One region of the Streptomyces sp. NBC_01431 genome, then DNA from elsewhere that is predicted to be linked to it. Evidence: riboswitches for the same ligand, from Rfam matches in the RefSeq annotation. Region 1 holds a riboswitch; each other region holds the start of a gene.
The links. A riboswitch is a leader RNA that binds a small molecule or an ion and turns the genes downstream of it on or off. The one in region 1 is predicted to bind cobalamin.
Positions count from the first base shown of each region.

Region 2: another riboswitch for cobalamin. It lies ahead of OG522_RS28495 (cobalamin biosynthesis protein); the one in region 1 lies ahead of OG522_RS13025 (ribonucleoside-diphosphate reductase subunit alpha).
Region 3: another riboswitch for cobalamin. It lies ahead of OG522_RS26680 (HoxN/HupN/NixA family nickel/cobalt transporter); the one in region 1 lies ahead of OG522_RS13025 (ribonucleoside-diphosphate reductase subunit alpha).

Region 1 covers NZ_CP109496.1:2,867,734-2,873,319, forward strand. Annotated here, with positions in the region: gene mctP (monocarboxylate uptake permease MctP) at 1-618, shown strand, start outside; gene OG522_RS13020 (Uma2 family endonuclease) at 692-1,276, opposite strand; cobalamin riboswitch at 1,378-1,537, shown strand; gene OG522_RS13025 (ribonucleoside-diphosphate reductase subunit alpha) at 1,663-4,038, shown strand; gene OG522_RS13030 (ribonucleotide-diphosphate reductase subunit beta) at 4,152-5,108, shown strand; gene def (peptide deformylase) at 5,182-5,586, opposite strand, start outside.
Region 2 covers NZ_CP109496.1:6,248,203-6,253,788, forward strand. Annotated here, with positions in the region: gene OG522_RS28485 (putative cobaltochelatase) at 1-1,900, opposite strand, end outside; gene OG522_RS28490 (cobyric acid synthase) at 1,953-3,458, opposite strand; gene OG522_RS28495 (cobalamin biosynthesis protein) at 3,440-4,396, opposite strand; cobalamin riboswitch at 4,495-4,633, opposite strand; gene OG522_RS28500 (hypothetical protein) at 4,733-4,957, opposite strand; gene OG522_RS28505 (inorganic phosphate transporter) at 4,993-5,586, opposite strand, start outside.
Region 3 covers NZ_CP109496.1:5,842,619-5,848,204, reverse strand. Annotated here, with positions in the region: gene OG522_RS26685 (ABC transporter ATP-binding protein) at 1-1,337, shown strand, start outside; gene OG522_RS26680 (HoxN/HupN/NixA family nickel/cobalt transporter) at 1,515-2,624, opposite strand; cobalamin riboswitch at 2,653-2,851, opposite strand; gene OG522_RS26675 (ArsR/SmtB family transcription factor) at 2,942-3,304, shown strand; gene OG522_RS26670 (hypothetical protein) at 3,437-3,718, opposite strand; gene OG522_RS26665 (arsenate reductase family protein) at 3,836-4,195, shown strand; gene OG522_RS26660 (Gfo/Idh/MocA family protein) at 4,192-5,103, opposite strand; gene glnII (glutamine synthetase) at 5,429-5,586, shown strand, end outside.

The sequences.
Region 1 (5,586 bases):
TGGTTCGCGGGCGTGGCGTTCGCGGCGATCGGCATCGGCGCGCTGGTTCCCGCGGCGATCATGTCGATCGCCGCGGCCAACCTGTTCACCCGCAACATCTACAAGGACTTCATCAAGCCGGACGCGACGCCCAAGCAGGAGGCCCAGGTCTCCAAGTTCGTGTCGCTGCTGGTGAAGGTCGGCGCGCTGGTCTTCGTCCTCACCATGGACAAGACGGTGGCCATCAACTTCCAGCTGCTGGGCGGCATCTGGATCCTTCAGACCTTCCCGGCCCTGGTCGGCGGCCTGTTCACCCGCTGGTTCCACCGCTGGGCGCTGCTCGCGGGCTGGGCGGTCGGCATGGCCTACGGCACGCTCGCGGCGTACGGGGTCGCCTCGCCCACCCAGAAGCACTTCGGCGGCTCCTCCAAGGAGATCCCGGGCATCGGCGAGATCGGCTACATCGGCCTCACCGCGTTCGTCCTGAACGTGGTGGTAACGGTGGTCCTGACCTTCGTCCTGCGCGCCGTGAAGGCCCCCGACGGCATCGACGAGACCTCGCCCGCCGACTACACCGCGGACGCGGGCGACCCGGGCGTCGCCACGGAGCTGCCGGCGACGGCGGGCGCGGTGCACTGAGTTCTGGCGGTACCTGTACGCGGAAGGGCCGCCGCATCCCGGAAGGGTGCGGCGGCCCTTCTGTGCGCGTTGGTCAGCGCACCCAGTCCTTGAGCTGCTCGGTCTGGAGGGTGATGTTCACCGGGTCGGGAAGCTCGATGTCCTTACCGAAGGGCACGGTGCGGATGCTCTCGTAACGCATGCCGTCAGGCTCGCTGCGGACGGTGACCTCGCAGCGCTCCCGGTCGATGAGGAGGTACACAGGGATTCCGGTCTCTGCGTAGGCGCGCGGCTTCTCGTTTCGATCACGCGCGTCCGTGTCGGAGTCGTACGAGGTGACCTCGACAACCATGAGGACGGGTGCCGGATCAGCCCACTCCCCCTGCCCCACAAACGCGTCGTCCGGAGCCATGGACGCGTCCGGGCGCGCGCGACCCGAACGGTATTCCTGAACCGCCAACCCCCGCTCGACGTGAAGCCACAACTCAGGCCGATGCTGCATACAAATGCGAGCCAGCCACAGAACGATTCGGTCGTGGTCCCCGTCCGGCACGGCCTTGACCCCCAGCTTCCCGTCAATGAATTCAAGCCGCAGCCCCTCGACCTCGCGGGCACCTACGCGCGCGAGGGTCTCGAAGTCTTCGGTCTGCATCTGGGCCCGGTAAGTCATGACGACCATGCCTCACTCGCCTTCCTCGACGGTCTGTCATCGACCATAGCGGAGGCCGCTGACACTTGCCCGGCTTCCATCCGATGCCCCCTCACGCACACGCGACACAACATGTGGGGGGTGCTCTTGGCAGTGCCCCCCACATGTATGCTCATCCTCGCTGTCGCCGCAGGGGAATCCGGTGCGAATCCGGAACTGTCCCGCAACGGTATGACCCGTACCCCTTTGTACGGGCCGAGTCCGAAGACCTGCCGATGGCGCATCCGGTTCGACCGATCCGGGTGCCAAACGTCCGGGTCTCGCGGTTGGGCCGGTGGACGACGCGCTCAGGGCTGCCCCGACGCGCGCCGACGCCTCCCCCGAAGGCCCCGTGCCGAGCGAGGGAGTGCCCCCACGTGACCATCGCCCCAGCGGATCCCGCTTCAGCGATCACCGAAGAACCGGCGGATGCGCCGGGGACCGCGCTGCTGCGGACCCTGACGGATCTCACCGCCGATCTTCCGGACACCGACCCCGGCCGGGTTGCCGCCGCCGCGCTGCGCGGCCGTAACGCCCGCTCCGACGGGGCCGAGCTGCGGGAGCTGGCCACCGAGGCCGCCGCGGGGCTCATCTCCGAGGACCCGGCGTACTCCCGCCTCGCCGCCCGTCTCCTGACCATCACCATCGCCGAAGAGGCGGCCACCCAGGGCGCGTTGTCGTTCTCCGCTTCGGTCGAGACCGGTCACCGCGAGGGCCTGATCGCCGACCGCACCGCGGACTTCGTGCGGACCCACACGGGCCGCCTCGACGCCCTGGTCGACGCCGCGCTCGCCGACGGCGCCGACGACCGCTTCGGCTACTTCGGTCTGCGCACCCTCTACTCCCGCTACCTGCTGCGCCACCCGATCACCCGCAAGGTCATCGAGACCCCCCAGCACTTCATGCTGCGCGTGGCGTCCGGCCTCGCCGAGGACGAGTCGGTCCGCGCACTGGACGAAGTGGCGTCCCTGTACGGCCTGATGAGCCGCCTGGACTACCTCCCGTCCTCCCCCACGCTCTTCAACTCCGGCACCCGCCACCCCCAGATGTCGAGCTGCTACCTGCTCGACTCTCCGCTGGACGAGCTCGACTCGATCTACGACCGCTACCACCAGGTCGCCCGGCTCTCGAAGCACGCGGGTGGCATCGGCCTCTCGTACTCCCGCGTCCGCGGCCGCGGTTCGCTGATCCGGGGCACCAACGGCCACTCCAACGGCATCGTCCCCTTCCTCAAGACGCTGGACGCCTCGGTCGCGGCGGTCAACCAGGGTGGCCGGCGCAAGGGCGCCGCCGCGGTGTACCTGGAGACCTGGCACTCCGACATCGAGGAGTTCCTTGAGCTGCGCGACAACACCGGCGAGGACCAGCGCCGTACGCACAACCTGAACCTCGCGCACTGGATCCCCGACGAGTTCATGCGCCGGGTCGACGCGGACGGCCAGTGGTCGCTGTTCTCGCCCGCCGACGTGCCCGAGCTCGTCGACCTGTGGGGCGAGGAGTTCGACGCCGCCTACCGCAAGGCCGAGGCCGCCGGACTCGCCCAGAAGACCATGCCCGCCCGGGACCTGTACGGCCGCATGATGCGCACCCTCGCGCAGACCGGCAACGGCTGGATGACCTTCAAGGACGCCTCCAACCGCACCGCCAACCAGACGGCGGAGCCGGGCCACACCGTCCACTCCTCCAACCTGTGCACCGAGATCCTTGAGGTGACCGACGACGGCGAGACGGCCGTCTGCAACCTCGGCTCGGTCAACCTCGGCGCGTTCGTGGTGGGCGACGGGATCGACTGGGAGCGCCTGGACGAAGCCGTCCGCACCGCGGTGACCTTCCTCGACCGGGTCGTCGACATCAACTTCTACCCGACCGAGCAGGCCGGCCGCTCCAACGCCAAGTGGCGCCCGGTGGGCCTCGGCGCGATGGGCCTTCAGGACGTCTTCTTCAAGCTGCGCCTGCCCTTCGACTCCCCCGAGGCGAAGGCGCTCTCCACCAGGCTCGCCGAGCGGATCATGCTGACCGCGTACGAGGCCTCCACCGACCTCGCCGCGCGGTCGGGCCCGCTGCCCGCCTGGGACAAGACCCGTACCGCGCGCGGTGTGCTGCACCCCGACCACTACGACGTCGAGCTGAACTGGCCGGAGCGCTGGGCGGCGCTGCGCGAGCGCATCGCCACCGTCGGCATGCGCAACTCGCTGCTCCTGGCGATCGCCCCGACCGCCACCATCGCTTCCATCGCGGGCGTCTACGAGTGCATCGAGCCGCAGGTCTCCAACCTCTTCAAGCGCGAGACGCTCAGCGGTGAATTCCTCCAGGTCAACGGCTACTTGGTGGAGGATCTCAAGAAGCTCGGCGTGTGGGACGCGCAGTCCCGCGAGGCGCTGCGCGAGGCCAGCGGCTCGGTGCAGGACTTCGGCTGGATCCCGGCCGAAGTCCGCGCGCTGTACCGCACGGCGTGGGAGATCCCGCAGCGCGGCCTGATCGACATGGCCGCCGCGCGCACCCCGTTCCTCGACCAGTCGCAGTCGCTGAACCTGTTCCTGGAGACGCCCACCATCGGCAAGCTGTCGTCGATGTACGCGTACGCCTGGAAGCAGGGCCTGAAGACGACGTACTACCTGCGCTCGCGCCCGGCGACCCGCATCGCGCGCGCGGCCCAGGCAGCCCCCACCATTCCAGTCCAGCAGGCGGCCCCCGACGCCGACGCAATCGCCTGCTCGCTCGAAAACCCCGAGTCCTGCGAGGCCTGCCAGTAATGACCGCCCACCCGTCGCCCGACCGCCGCCCCTCAACGACGGCGCTTCGCGCCGACACCTCTTCTCTGCAAAAGAACCTTCTCGACCCGGGCTTCGAGCTGACTCTCCGTCCGATGCGCTACCCGGACTTCTACGAGCGCTACCGGGACGCGATCAAGAACACCTGGACCGTCGAGGAGGTCGACCTCCACTCCGACGTCGCCGACCTCGCGAAGCTCACGCCGGGTGAGCAGCACATGATCGGCCGCCTAGTGGCGTTCTTCGCCACCGGGGACTCGATCGTCTCGAACAATCTCGTCCTCACGCTCTACAAGCACATCAACTCCCCTGAAGCGCGGCTCTACTTGAGCCGTCAGCTCTTCGAGGAGGCCGTGCACGTCCAGTTCTATCTGACGCTGCTCGACACCTACCTGCCCGACCCGGACGACCGCGCGGCCGCGTTCGACGCGGTCGAGGAGATCCCCTCGATCCGCGAGAAGGCGCAGTTCTGCTTCAAGTGGATCAACGAGGTCGAGAAGCTGGAACGCCTGGAGACCCAGGCCGACCGCCGCCGGTTCCTGCTCAATCTGATCTGCTTCGCCGCGTGCATCGAGGGGCTGTTCTTCTACGGCGCCTTCGCGTACGTGTACTGGTTCCGCAGCCGGGGCCTGCTGCACGGTCTGGCCACCGGCACCAACTGGGTGTTCCGCGACGAGACGATGCACATGAACTTCGCGTTCGAGGTCGTGGACACCGTCCGCAAGGAGGAGCCGGAGCTCTTCGACGATCTGCTCAAGGAGCAGATCACCGACATGATGAAGGAAGCGGTGGAGGCGGAGCTCCAGTTCGGCCGCGACCTGTGCGGTGACGGCCTGCCCGGCATGAACACCGAGTCGATGCGCGAGTACCTGGAGTGCGTCGCCGACCAGCGCCTGACGCGCCTGGGCTTCGCCCCGGTGTACGGCTCGCAGAACCCGTTCTCGTTCATGGAGCTCCAGGGCGTCCAGGAATTGACGAACTTCTTCGAGCGCCGGCCGTCCGCCTACCAGGTGGCGGTCGAGGGCTCGGTGGGCTTCGACGAGGACTTCTAGTCCGCGAGAACATGGAAGGGGCCCGGCACCGCCACGGTGCTGGGCCTCTTCACGCGCTTCCGGGTGACCGGGATCAGGCGTTCGGCACGACCTCGTAGCGAGCCGTACCCTCCGCCATCTGCTTCAGCGCGTCCTTGCGGTCGCGCTTGGACAGGCGGTCGATGTACAGGTAGCCGTAGAGGTGGTCGGTCTCGTGCTGGAGGCAGCGCGCGAAGTAGCCCGTGCCGCGCACCTTGATCGGGTTGCCCTCGGCGTCCTGGCCGCTGACCTCCGCGTAGTCGGGGCGGGCCAGCTCCGCGTAGGCGGTCGGCACCGACAGGCAGCCCTCGTTGGACTCGTCCAGGACGCGCAGCTCGGCCGGGAGCTCTTGGAGGACCGGGTTGCAGACGACGCCGACGTGCCGGACGCCCTCGTCGTCCATGCAGTCGTAGACGAAGACCTTGAGGTCGACCCCGATCTGGTTGGCGGCCAGGCCCAC
Region 2 (5,586 bases), 3.4 Mb from region 1:
GGGTGCCGAGCGCCACCGGCTCGGGGCCGCCCGTCGCCCGGCCGTCGGTGACGACCACGAGCAGCGGCCGCCGCGAGGGATCGCGCAGCCGCTCCACGCGCAGGACGTCGTGCGCCTTCAAAAGCCCGGCCGCCAGTGGGGTGCGGCCGCCGGTGGGCAGCGTCGCGAGCCGGGCGGCCGCCGCGTCCACCGACGAGGTGGGCGGCAGCGCCAGTTCCGCGTCCTTGCCGCGGAACGTGATCAGACCGACCTTGTCGCGCCGCTGGTAGGCGTCGAGCAGCAGCGAGAGCACCGCCCCCTTGACCGCGCTCATCCGCTGCCGGGCCGCCATCGACCCCGACGCGTCCACCACGAACAGCACGAGATTGCCTTCGCGGCCCTCGCGGGTGGCCTGGCGCAGATCGTCCCGCCGCACCACCAGACCGCGGCCCGACCGGCCGCGCGCCCGCTGGTGGGGGGCCGCGGCCTGCACGGTCGCCGCCAAGTGCAGCTTGGTGAGCGCCCCTTGGGGCCGCCGCGAACCGGTCGTCCTGCCGTGCTCGGTACGGGCCCGCGAACGCCTGCCCGCCGCGCCCTCGCCAAGACCGGGCACGCTCAGCATCTTCGTCCGGAACGGCTCGGCGGCCTGCACCGCCGCGCGCTCGCCGGGCCCGGCGGGGGAGGGGGCCCCGGAAGTCTCCGGCACCTCGGGGGCTTGTGAGGCTTGGGGACTCCCGGCCGCGCCGTCGGGGGCACCGCCCTGCGGCGGGATGCCCCCGCCCCCGCCGGGACCGCCCGGCCCCTGGGGACCCGGGTCCGGATCGTCGTCGTCCTCGTTCCCGGTGGACTCGGTGGACTCGGTGGACTCGGTGGACTCGGTGGACTCGGGGGACTCGGGGGGCGCGTTGTCGTTCTTGAACCGGTCCAGCGTCTCGTCGAGCTTGTCCTGGTCGAGCCCCGGCGCATCGAAGGGGTTTCGCCTGCGGCGGTGCGGCAGAGCGAGCAGCGCGGCCTGCCGGACGTCCTCACTCGTCACGTCCGTACGCCCGTCCCAGGCGGCCAGCGCCGTCGCCGTCCGCGCCATCACGATGTCGGCGCGCATGCCGTCCACCTCGAACGCCGCGCAGGTGGCGGCGATCTGGAGCAGCGCCGCGTCCCCGAGCACGACGGAGGGCAGGAGCTCGCGCGCGGCCACGATCCTGGCCCGCAGCGCGCCCTCCTCCGCGGCCCAGCGGGAGGCGAACGCGACCGGGTCGTCGTCGTGGGCCAGCCGGCGCCGTACGACCTCCACCCGCTGCTCGGGCTCCCGCGAGGCCGCGACCTCGACGGTCAGCCCGAACCGGTCGAGCAACTGCGGCCGCAGCTCGCCCTCTTCCGGGTTCATCGTCCCCACCAGCAGGAACCGCGCGGCGTGCCGCACCGAGACGCCCTCGCGCTCCACGTACGAGGACCCCATCGCGGCGGCGTCGAGCAGCAGGTCGATGAGGTGGTCGTGGAGCAGGTTGACCTCGTCGACGTACAGGATGCCGCGATGGGCGTCCGCGAGCAGCCCCGGCTCGAAGGCCTTCACGCCCTCGCCGAGCGCGCGCTCGATGTCGAGGGCGCCCACCAGACGGTCCTCGGATGCGCCCACCGGAAGCTCGACCATGCGCGCCGCGCGGGCGACGCCCGGCCCGGCCTCGTGCGGCCCGTCCGGGCACCGGTCGTCGGGCCCCGCGGGGTCGCAGCTGAAGCGGCAGCCCGCCACCACCGCCACCTCGGGCAGCAGGTCCGCGAGGGCACGGACGGCCGTGCTCTTCGCGGTGCCCTTCTCACCCCGGACGAGGACGCCGCCCACGGCCGGGCTCACCGCGTTCAGGAGCAGCGCAAGGCGCAGGTCGTCCATGCCGACGACGGCGGTGAACGGATACCGGGTGCTCATGTGCTGATCTCTCCTTCGAGTAGTGCTGTACGCCACGGGCTCGCGGGGGTGGTCATGGCGCCCCCGGCGGGATGAACGGCAGCCCGGCGGGCGGGCCCTGCTCGATCAGCCTCAACAGGGCGCCGGTGTCCGCGTGTTCTTCGATCAGGTCGCCCAGCCGGTCCAGCTGCTCCTCGCGCAGCGCGCCGAACGACGTGCCGGGCGCGGGCACGAACCGGCGCCCCGCGGCCCGCGCGACCTGCTCCAGGAACCGGCGCCGGAAGCCGTCGCTCTCCAGCGAGCCGTGCCAGTGCGTACCCCACACAGCGCCGGTGCGGCAGCCGTCCAAGAACGGCTCGCCGCCCAGGACTTCGGCCACGCCGTGGTGGATCTCGTACCCCTCGACGCGTTCGCCGAGGGCCTCGCCGACCGGCCTCGCGAGGGTCTTCTCGGCGGCGAACCGCACCCGCACGGGTAGCAGCCCGAGACCGGGCACCGAGCCCGCCTTCGACTCGACGTCGTCCTCGATGTGCTCGCCGAGCAGCTGGAAGCCACCGCAGATCCCGAGCACCGGGCGCCCCTCGGCGGCCCGGCGCGCCAGCTCCGCCGCGAGTCCCCGCTCCCTCAGCCACTCCAATGCCCGGACCGTGCCGCGCGTTCCCGGCACCACCACCAGGTCGGCGTCGGTGAGTTCCTCGGGCCGGTCCACGAAGCGGACGACCACGCCGGGTTCGGCCGCGAGTGCGTCGACGTCGGTGAAGTTGGACATCAGCGGCACCGCGCAGACCGCGACGCGCAGCACGTCCTCGCCGACCGGCGGTGCCACCACGGACTCCCGCACGGCGCCGCGCATGGAGACCCTGAGGCCGTCCTCCTCGTCGATGCCGAGGCCGTGGGCGTACGGCAGGATCCCGTAGGTGTGCCGGCCGGTGAGGCCGCGCAGCATCTCGATGCCGGGGTGCAACAGCGTCACGTCGCCCCGGAACTTGTTCACGACGTACCCCGCGACCAGCGCCTGGTCCTCGGGGCTCAGCAGCGCCGTCGTCCCGAAGAACGAGGCGAACACGCCGCCCCTGTCGATGTCGCCGACCACGACCACGGGCAGCCGCGCGGCCCGCGCGATGCCCATGTTGACGATGTCGGTACGCCGCAGATTGATCTCGGCCGGACTGCCCGCCCCCTCGCAGATCACGGCGTCATATGTGCCCCGCAGCTCGGCCAGGCACTCCAGGACGGTGCCGAGCAGCGCCTGCTGGCGGCCCCCGTGGTAGCCGCGGGCGCTCAACTCGCCCACCGGCTTGCCCATCAGGACGACCTGGCTGGAACGGTCGCTCCCCGGCTTGAGCAGCACCGGGTTCATGAGCGCGGTCGGCTCCACGCGCGCGGCCTGCGCCTGCATCGCCTGCGCCCGCCCGATCTCCGCGCCCTCGCGCGTGACGAACGAGTTCAGCGACATGTTCTGCCCCTTGAAGGGCGCGACCTTGACGCCCTGGCGCACCAGCCAGCGGCAGATGCCGGCCGTGACGACGCTCTTGCCCGCATCCGACGTCGTGCCCGCGATCAGCAGCCCGCCACCCATGTACGTCCCTTCCTCACAGCGGCCCTCGTCGCGACGGCGGTGGCCAGCGTCAGCCAGCCCACCCTGCGCGAGAGCCGTACCGCCCGCTCGATGTCCGCGACTTCGACGGCCCGCCCCGGTGCGTTCAGGACCGGCCGGTGCTCGACGCGCCCCGCGTACGACAGCGTGCCGCCAAGACGCACCCCGAGGGCCCCCGCGAACGAGGCCTCGACCGGGCCCGCGTTGGGGCTGGGGTGCCGGGCGGCATCGGCGCGCCAGGCGCGCAGCGCACCCTTCTTGTCCGGGCCCGCGAGCACCGCGAGGACGGCGGTGAGCCGGGCACCCGGCCAGCCCGCCACATCGTCCAGGCGCGCCGAAGCCCAGCCGTACCTGCGGTACTTGGCCGACTTGTGCCCGACCATCGCGTCCAGCGTGTTGACCGCCCGGAAGCCCACGAGACCCGGCACTCCGGCGAGCGCGCCCCACACCAGGGCGCCGACGACCGCGTCCGAGGTGTTCTCGGCGACCGACTCGACGACGGCCCTGGCGATCTGGTCCGCGTCCAGGGACTGCGGGTCGCGCCCGCACAGGTGCGGCAGCCGCTCCCGGGCCACCTCCACGTCGCCCGCGGCCAGCGCGCCGCCGATGGCCCGCGCCTCGCGGCCCAGCGAGGTGCCGCCCATCACCGTCCAGGTGGCGGCGGCGGTCAGCGCGGCGGCCGCGGCGGGACGGCCTCGTACGGCACGGGAAAGGAGGGTCGCGGCGCCCGCGGCGCCGCCCGCGCACACGAGGGTGTGCAGCGCGCCCCACCCGCGGTGGTCGCGCCACAGGACGCGCTCGACGGCCCCGGCCGCCCGCCCGAACGCGGCGACCGGATGCCCACGGCGCGGATCGCCGAGCAGCAGGTCGCCGAGGAGTCCGGCGGTGGCGCCGTACGCGAAACTGCGATCGGCCGGCACGGGATCAGCCCGCCAGGACGTCGCGTGGAACTGCGGTACTTCTCAACAGGCAGGCGCGCATGGCGGTGGGTCCTCACTCAGGGTGTCCGCGCCCTGGTACGACGTGACCGGCGGTGAGAGTTCCTGGCTCGCGGGGATCGCTCCCCGGTGACAGTGGCGGGACCGCGCCGGATTCGCACCGGCTTCCTCTTCTGCCGCCGTAGCTGGCCGGTGCAGTCCACCACGCTGCGAGAACACCCGTCAACTTGCCGTTGACCTGCGGCGCGGGAGTGTGCCGAGACACACAGCGAACCGCCCCCCGGCGGAGCCGGAGAGCGGTTCGCGAGCACGCGCGGGTCAGGCGACGATCAAGAAGATCCCGTACGCGACGGCCGCCGCGCAGAGCGCGAAGCAGGCGTACGCGCCGGTGCGGGCCAGGGCCGCGCTGCCGGCGGTGCCGGAAGCCGCGGCCTCCTGCTTGGTGAGGCCGACGATGCCGAGGGTGAACAGGCCCACCAGGCCGACGGTCACCGCGAGGCTGACGCCGAAGACGGAGCCGAGGGACGCCCAGTCGATGTGCATGAGGATTCCTTAGCTGTTCCTGGTCGGATGCCCGGTCAGACCGTTGCCGGGGTGGGCGGGTCGGCGGGGGCCACCGGGGCCGGGGCCTGGATCGTGGCCTTGAGGTCGGTGGCCGCGACGGCGACGCCGGTCGGCGGCGGGCTCACCGCGGCGATCGCGGTGGTGATGACACCGGCGGGCTCCGCCTCGTCGTTGGTGACGTGGGTGTGGTCGACGGGCTGGCGGCGCGAGAGCGACCAGATGACGCCGGAGCCGGCGATCAGGAGCACGGCGACGGCGGCGATGCCCCAGCTGCCCTGCTTGGTGAGGAACTCCGCGCCCGCGCCGACCAGTCCGGCCGCCGGAAGCGTCAGACACCAGGCGACGACCATACGGGTGGCGGTGGACCAGCGGACCACGCCGCCCTTGCGGCCGAGGCCCGCGCCCATGACGGAGCCGGAGCAGACCTGGGTGGTGGAGAGCGAGAAGCCGATGTGCGAGGAGGCCAGGATGACGGTCGCGGCACCGGTCTGGGCGGCGAAGCCCTGCGGCGGCCGGAGCTCGGTGAGGCCCTTGCCCATGGTGCGGATGATGCGCCAGCCGCCGATGTAGGTGCCCATCGCGATGGCCATGCCGGCCGAGACGATGAC
Region 3 (5,586 bases), 3.0 Mb from region 1:
CGGCGGGGGTCGTCACCGTGCTGCATCCCGCGCTGCTCCCCCTCTTGCTGCTTGCCGCGCTGCCGCAGGGCATCGCCGGGGTCAAGGCCGCGCGGGTGCACTACGAGGCGTCGCGGGCGATGAGCGCGGAGCGGCGCACGCTGAGTCTGCTGCGGTGGTTCGTGATCGACAAGGACACCGCCGACCAGCTGCGGTCCTGCACGATGGCGCAGTTCCTGCTCGACCGGTACCGGGCGATCGGGCAGCGGGTGGACGCGGCGACCGACAAGGCCGTCCACCAGGGCGCCCGTTACTCGGTGCTCGGGGCGCTCGCGGGCGGGGTCGCGGCCGGGGTGGTGTGGGGCGCGCTGGCCTGGCTGCTCGCCTCCGGGCGGATGTCGGTGGCGTCGGCGGGCACCGCGGTGTTCGCCCTGCGCACGGTCGGCTCCTCGCTGCGGGGTGTGGTCGGCTACGGGACGCGGCTGTTCCGGACCGGGCTCTATCTGGACGACTGGGCGGAGTTCATCGAGGAGGCCGGCGGGCACCGGATGGAGCGGGGCCCGCTGGAGCCGCCCGCGCCGGACGTCGTACGGGCCGAGTCGCTGACGTTCCGCTATCCGGGCAGCGAGCAGCCCGCCCTGGAGAAGGTGACCCTGGAGGTGCGCAAGGGCGAGGTGCTCGCGCTGGTCGGCGAGAACGGCTCCGGCAAGACCACGCTCAGCAAGCTGCTCACCGGGCTCTATCTGCCGAGCGAAGGGGCGGTGACCTGGGACGGGGTGGCGCTGGACCAATGTGATCCGCTCGCCCTGTGGCGGCAGACCGCCGTCGTGCCGCAGGACTTCGCGCACTGGCCGATGTCGGCGCGCGACAACATCACGCTGGGGCAGCCGCACGGGGGTGACGAGGCGGTACGCCGGGCCGCCACCCACTCCGGCGCCGCCGAGGTCGTGGACGGACTGCGGAGCGGGCTCGACACGCTGCTCGCCCGGGAGTGGTTCGGCGGCGTGGAGCTGTCCGGCGGCCAGTGGCAGCGGATCGCGATCGCGCGGGCCTTCCACCGCCCGGCCGGGCTGCTCGTGATGGACGAGCCGACGAGCGCGCTGGACGCGCGGGCCGAGCACCGCATCTTCACCGGGCTTCGGCGGGTGGCCCGGGACCGGGCAGTGGTCCTGGTCACCCACCGGCTCGCGAACGTCGCGGTCGCCGACCGCATCGTCGTACTCGATCGGGGACGGGTCGTCCAGGCGGGCACGTTCGCCGAACTCGTCGCGCAGGACGGCCTGTTCAGGGAGTTGTGGCGGCTCCAGAACGACCGCGGAGTACCGGGACCGCGCCAGGGCGGGGCCGGGGGCGGGTGAGCGGGCCCCGCCCAGCGGTGAGGGCGCGTGACGCCCCGCACCCAGCGGCGCGGGGCGGGATGGTCCCGCACTCGGTGGTAAGGGCGCGCTCGGCGGTGCGGGCGGGATGGTCCCGCACTCGGCCCGCGCCCAGCAGCGAGAGCGCGCCCCGCCCTCACCTCCCGCTCCGCCCCACCCTCAGCCCTCCGCCCGCCGCACCCACTTCTGTTCCACCTTCGCCAGCCGCCAGTACGCCAGCGCCGCCGCCCACACCACCACGAACAGGCCGACGATCACGAAGCCCACGTTGTCCATGTTCAGGGAGGCGACCCAGCCGCTCACCGGGTCGTCCAGGCCGAGCTTCTCGTGCAGGACACCGACCAGTTCGATGGTGCCGATGAAGAACGCCACCGCGATCGAGAGACCGGTGATGGTGAGGTTGTAGTAGACCTTGCGCACCGGGTTCGAGAACGCCCACTGGTAGGCGAAGTTCATGAACGTGCCGTCCAGCGTGTCGAACAGGCTCATCCCGGCGGCGAACAGCAGCGGCAGGCAGAGGATCGCGTACCAGGGCAGTCCGGCGGCGGCGCCCGAGCCGGCCATCACCATCAGCGTGACCTCGGTCGCGGTGTCGAAGCCCAGGCCGAACAGGAAGCCCAGCGGGAACATCTGGCCGGGCCGCGAGACGGACTTGGTGAAGCGGCCCAGAAGACGGTTCATGAACCCCCGCGAGTCCAGGTGCGCTTCGAGCTCCTGCTCGTCGTACGCGCCCTCGCGCATCGCGCGGAACACCTTCAGGATGCCGAACAGGGCGACCAGGTTGAGCGCGGCGATGAGGTAGAGGAAGGAGCCGGAGGCGGTGGTTCCGACGACGCCGAGTACCTGGTGGGCGCTGGAGTCCTCGTTCATGAGGGTGCCCGCGAGGTGTGCGCCGCCGGCCACCAGGGCGGTCAGGACCACGACCACGCTGGAGTGACCGAGCGCGAACCAGAACCCGACGGACACCGGCCGCTTGCCGTCGGCCATCAGCTTGCGGGTGGTGTTGTCGATCGCCGCGATGTGGTCGGCGTCGAACGCGTGCCGCATGCCGAGGGTGTACGCGGTGAGGCCGAGGCCGACGCCGAAGGTCTTGGTGCCGACGGCGTAGTGCGCGGGGGCCACGAGCAGGAACAGGACGCCGAATGCGACGACATGGAGCGCGGCTATGACCGCGAGCAGGATGCCGGTGCGAACGGTGTCCTCGCGGCGCCAGTGGAAGGACGGCGGGGCGGCGCCCGCCTCGGGGGGCGTGCGGGTGGACAGGGTCATGCGGTCACGCTCCAGCACCTCGTGGATCACTTCGTGAGATGCCGCGGCCGGTCTCCTGGCTGACGGGACACGCGCGACCGTCCCGGCCTTCCCAGCCAGGTGGATGCTGGCCAGTGGCGCACGGGGGGACGGACGCTCCCCAAGACCTCTGGGGAACCCGATCACAGTGGCGAGGGCCGCTCCGGTTTCGCACCGGCTTCCCGAACACCACGGCCAGGTCACCCTAGACGCTGCCAACTCGCCTGCACAGCTGCACACCTGTGCAGGTATCGAAGATCACACGGGGCTGCGGGCCGCGGCCCTGCGAGGATGCGGGCATGCATCTCGTACCCGCCGAGCGCGCCGGCCACCGCACCATCGACGGCCACCGGGTCTGCGACGCCGTCGCGGCCATCGGTGACCCGGACCGGGTGCGGGCCTGGGCGAGCCGGTTCTCCCTGCTCGCCGACCCCAACCGGCTCGCGCTGCTGCTCGCCCTGCACCGGGCGGGTCCGCTCGCCGTCTCCGATCTGGCGGTGGCGACCGGCATGCGCGACCCGGCCGTCTCGCAGGCCCTGCGGCTGCTGCGGGCCGCCGGTGCGGTCGCCGGGGAGAAGGAGGGGCGGGTGGTGCGCTACCGGTTGGTGGACGGGGCGACGGCACGTCTGCTCGACGCGTACGGCGCGGACGTACCCGGTTGAGCCGACCCGGACCACGCCTTCGGCTTCCCGAAGCCGTGACCCGGGCGGTACTTCGACACCGCTCGTTACGTAAGGCGCGTCAACTCCCCTGACACATCAAGGGAGTTGACGCATCAGGGCACCCTTCGCGCGTCAGCGCCCGTCGTAGATCAGCGCACGCACCATCCGGCAGGTCGTCTCCGACGGCGGACGCACTCCGATGAGCGCGGCCACGGTTCGTATCGTGCGGTCCGGCGCCTGTTCGGGCCGGTAGACGCCCGTGTCGAGCAGGGCGATCGCCAGACGCATGGCCTTCAGGCGCCGGTTGTGGGACTCGTACCACACGCGCGGGCGCCCGGCGGGCAGCGGGGCCTTGTGAAGGGGCTGGAGGGACAGCTGTTTCGGGGCGTGCGAGGTGAGTACGGCAGCGGTCATGGGCATCCTCCTGGGCGGTCGGGAACCCTCACTTACTGCCTCAATTTTACTGGGAGGCACTGACAATCGGCGCTGGCCAGGCAGGCTTTGGGGGCGCATCGCGGGTAGCCTGGCGGCATGGAGATCTGGATCAACCCGGCCTGTTCGAAGTGCCGCAGCGCGGTGACCCTGCTGGACGCGGAGGGCGCCGACTACACGGTGCGCCGCTACCTCGAAGACGTGCCGTCGAAGGAGGAGATCCGGGCCGTGCTCGGCCGGCTCGGCCTCGAACCGTGGGACATCACGCGCACCCAGGAGCCCGCCGCCAGGGAGCTCGGCCTCAAGGACTGGCCGCGTGACGAGGGCGCGCGCGAGCGCTGGGTGACCGCGCTCGCCGAGCACCCCAAGCTGATCCAGCGCCCGATCATCACGGCGGACGACGGCACCGCGGTGGTCGCCCGCACCGACGACGCCGTACGCGACGTCCTGTCCCGCTAGCGGTCGCTCCGCCCGAGCTGGGCCTCGGCGTCGGCGAGCAGTTCGGTGATCCGCGCCCCGAACCGGGCGTCGCACGGGTGCGCCACCCCGGTGCGGGCCGCGTCCAGCAGGGCGTCGACCGCCGCGCCGAACGCGTCGAGCGCGCCGCCCCAGCCTGGCATCACCGCCGCGCCCGCCTCCCCCAGCAGCGACACCTCGACGCCCGCGGCGGCCGGCGGCGCGCTGAAGCTCAGGTCGGCGGTGCTGGAGGCGCCGGAGACGTGCCGCAGGATCAGGTGCGCGGTGTCGCCGGGGCCGGCGGCCGCGGTCAGGGCGGTCACCTCGCCGAGCACCCCGGCCAGCACGGCCAGCGCGTGCGGGCCGACGTCCCAGAGCGCGCCCTTCTCGCCGCGCCAGGGGGAGGCGGCGTAGGGGCTGCGCCCGGCACTCGGTGTGAACAGCGAGCCGTACCACTGGGCGCGGCCGCTGAACCAGCCGTCCAGGGCGGCCTGTTGGGTGATCCACCCGGCGGTCTCCGTGGCGAACCGCAGCGTGAAGAAGACGACGGAGGCCACACCCGCGCGCTCGGCCGCTTCGGCCACCGCGCGGGCGCCCTCGACGCTCGTCGCGACCGGCTTGTCCAGGAGCAGATGACAGCCCGCCGCCGCGGCCCGCACCGCCAGCGGCGCCTGGACGTCCGGCGGCAGCGCGAAGGCGACGGCGTCACAGTCCGCGAACAGCGCGTCGGCGTCCTCGTACACCGCCACCCCGTGCTCGCGCGCAAGCGCCTGAGCCGCCTCGGGCCGCCGCCCCCACACCCCGGCGAAGTCGACCCCGGGGTGCGCGGCGAGCGCCGGCGCGTGCGTGGCGACGGCCCAGGGGCCGGTGCCGAGGAGGCCTATGCGGGTGGTGACGGTGCTGTGGTTCATGGGGAACAGTCTGCCCCGGCCGACTTGCCGGGACGAGAGGGACGGCCCAGCACCCGCGGTATACGAGCCGGACCGCACGGCGGCGCCCCGCGATCGGGCCGGTTCCGCACGGCCTCCTGGTACGAACCGCCGAGCCTTTGGACACCACTCTCGGAGGAACCACAAGGCGGGGGCCTCTCGGCGCCGCCGCGACCCCCCAGGTAACACCGGGTTCACATACGGGCAACGGACGGGAAATCCCGGGGTGTGAGGCTGCCGTCATAGACGCAGCGCCGCAGCGTGGCAGCGCGCAGCACCCCGCAGCACCTGCAAAGGATGGCTTTTCGTGACGTTCAAGGCCGAGTACATCTGGATCGACGGCACCGAGCCGACCGCCAAGCTCCGTTCCAAGACGAAGATCATGGCCGGTTCGCCCGGCGCCGTCGCCGAGCTGCCCATCTGGGGCTTCGACGGGTCCAGCACCAACCAGGCCGAGGGCCACGC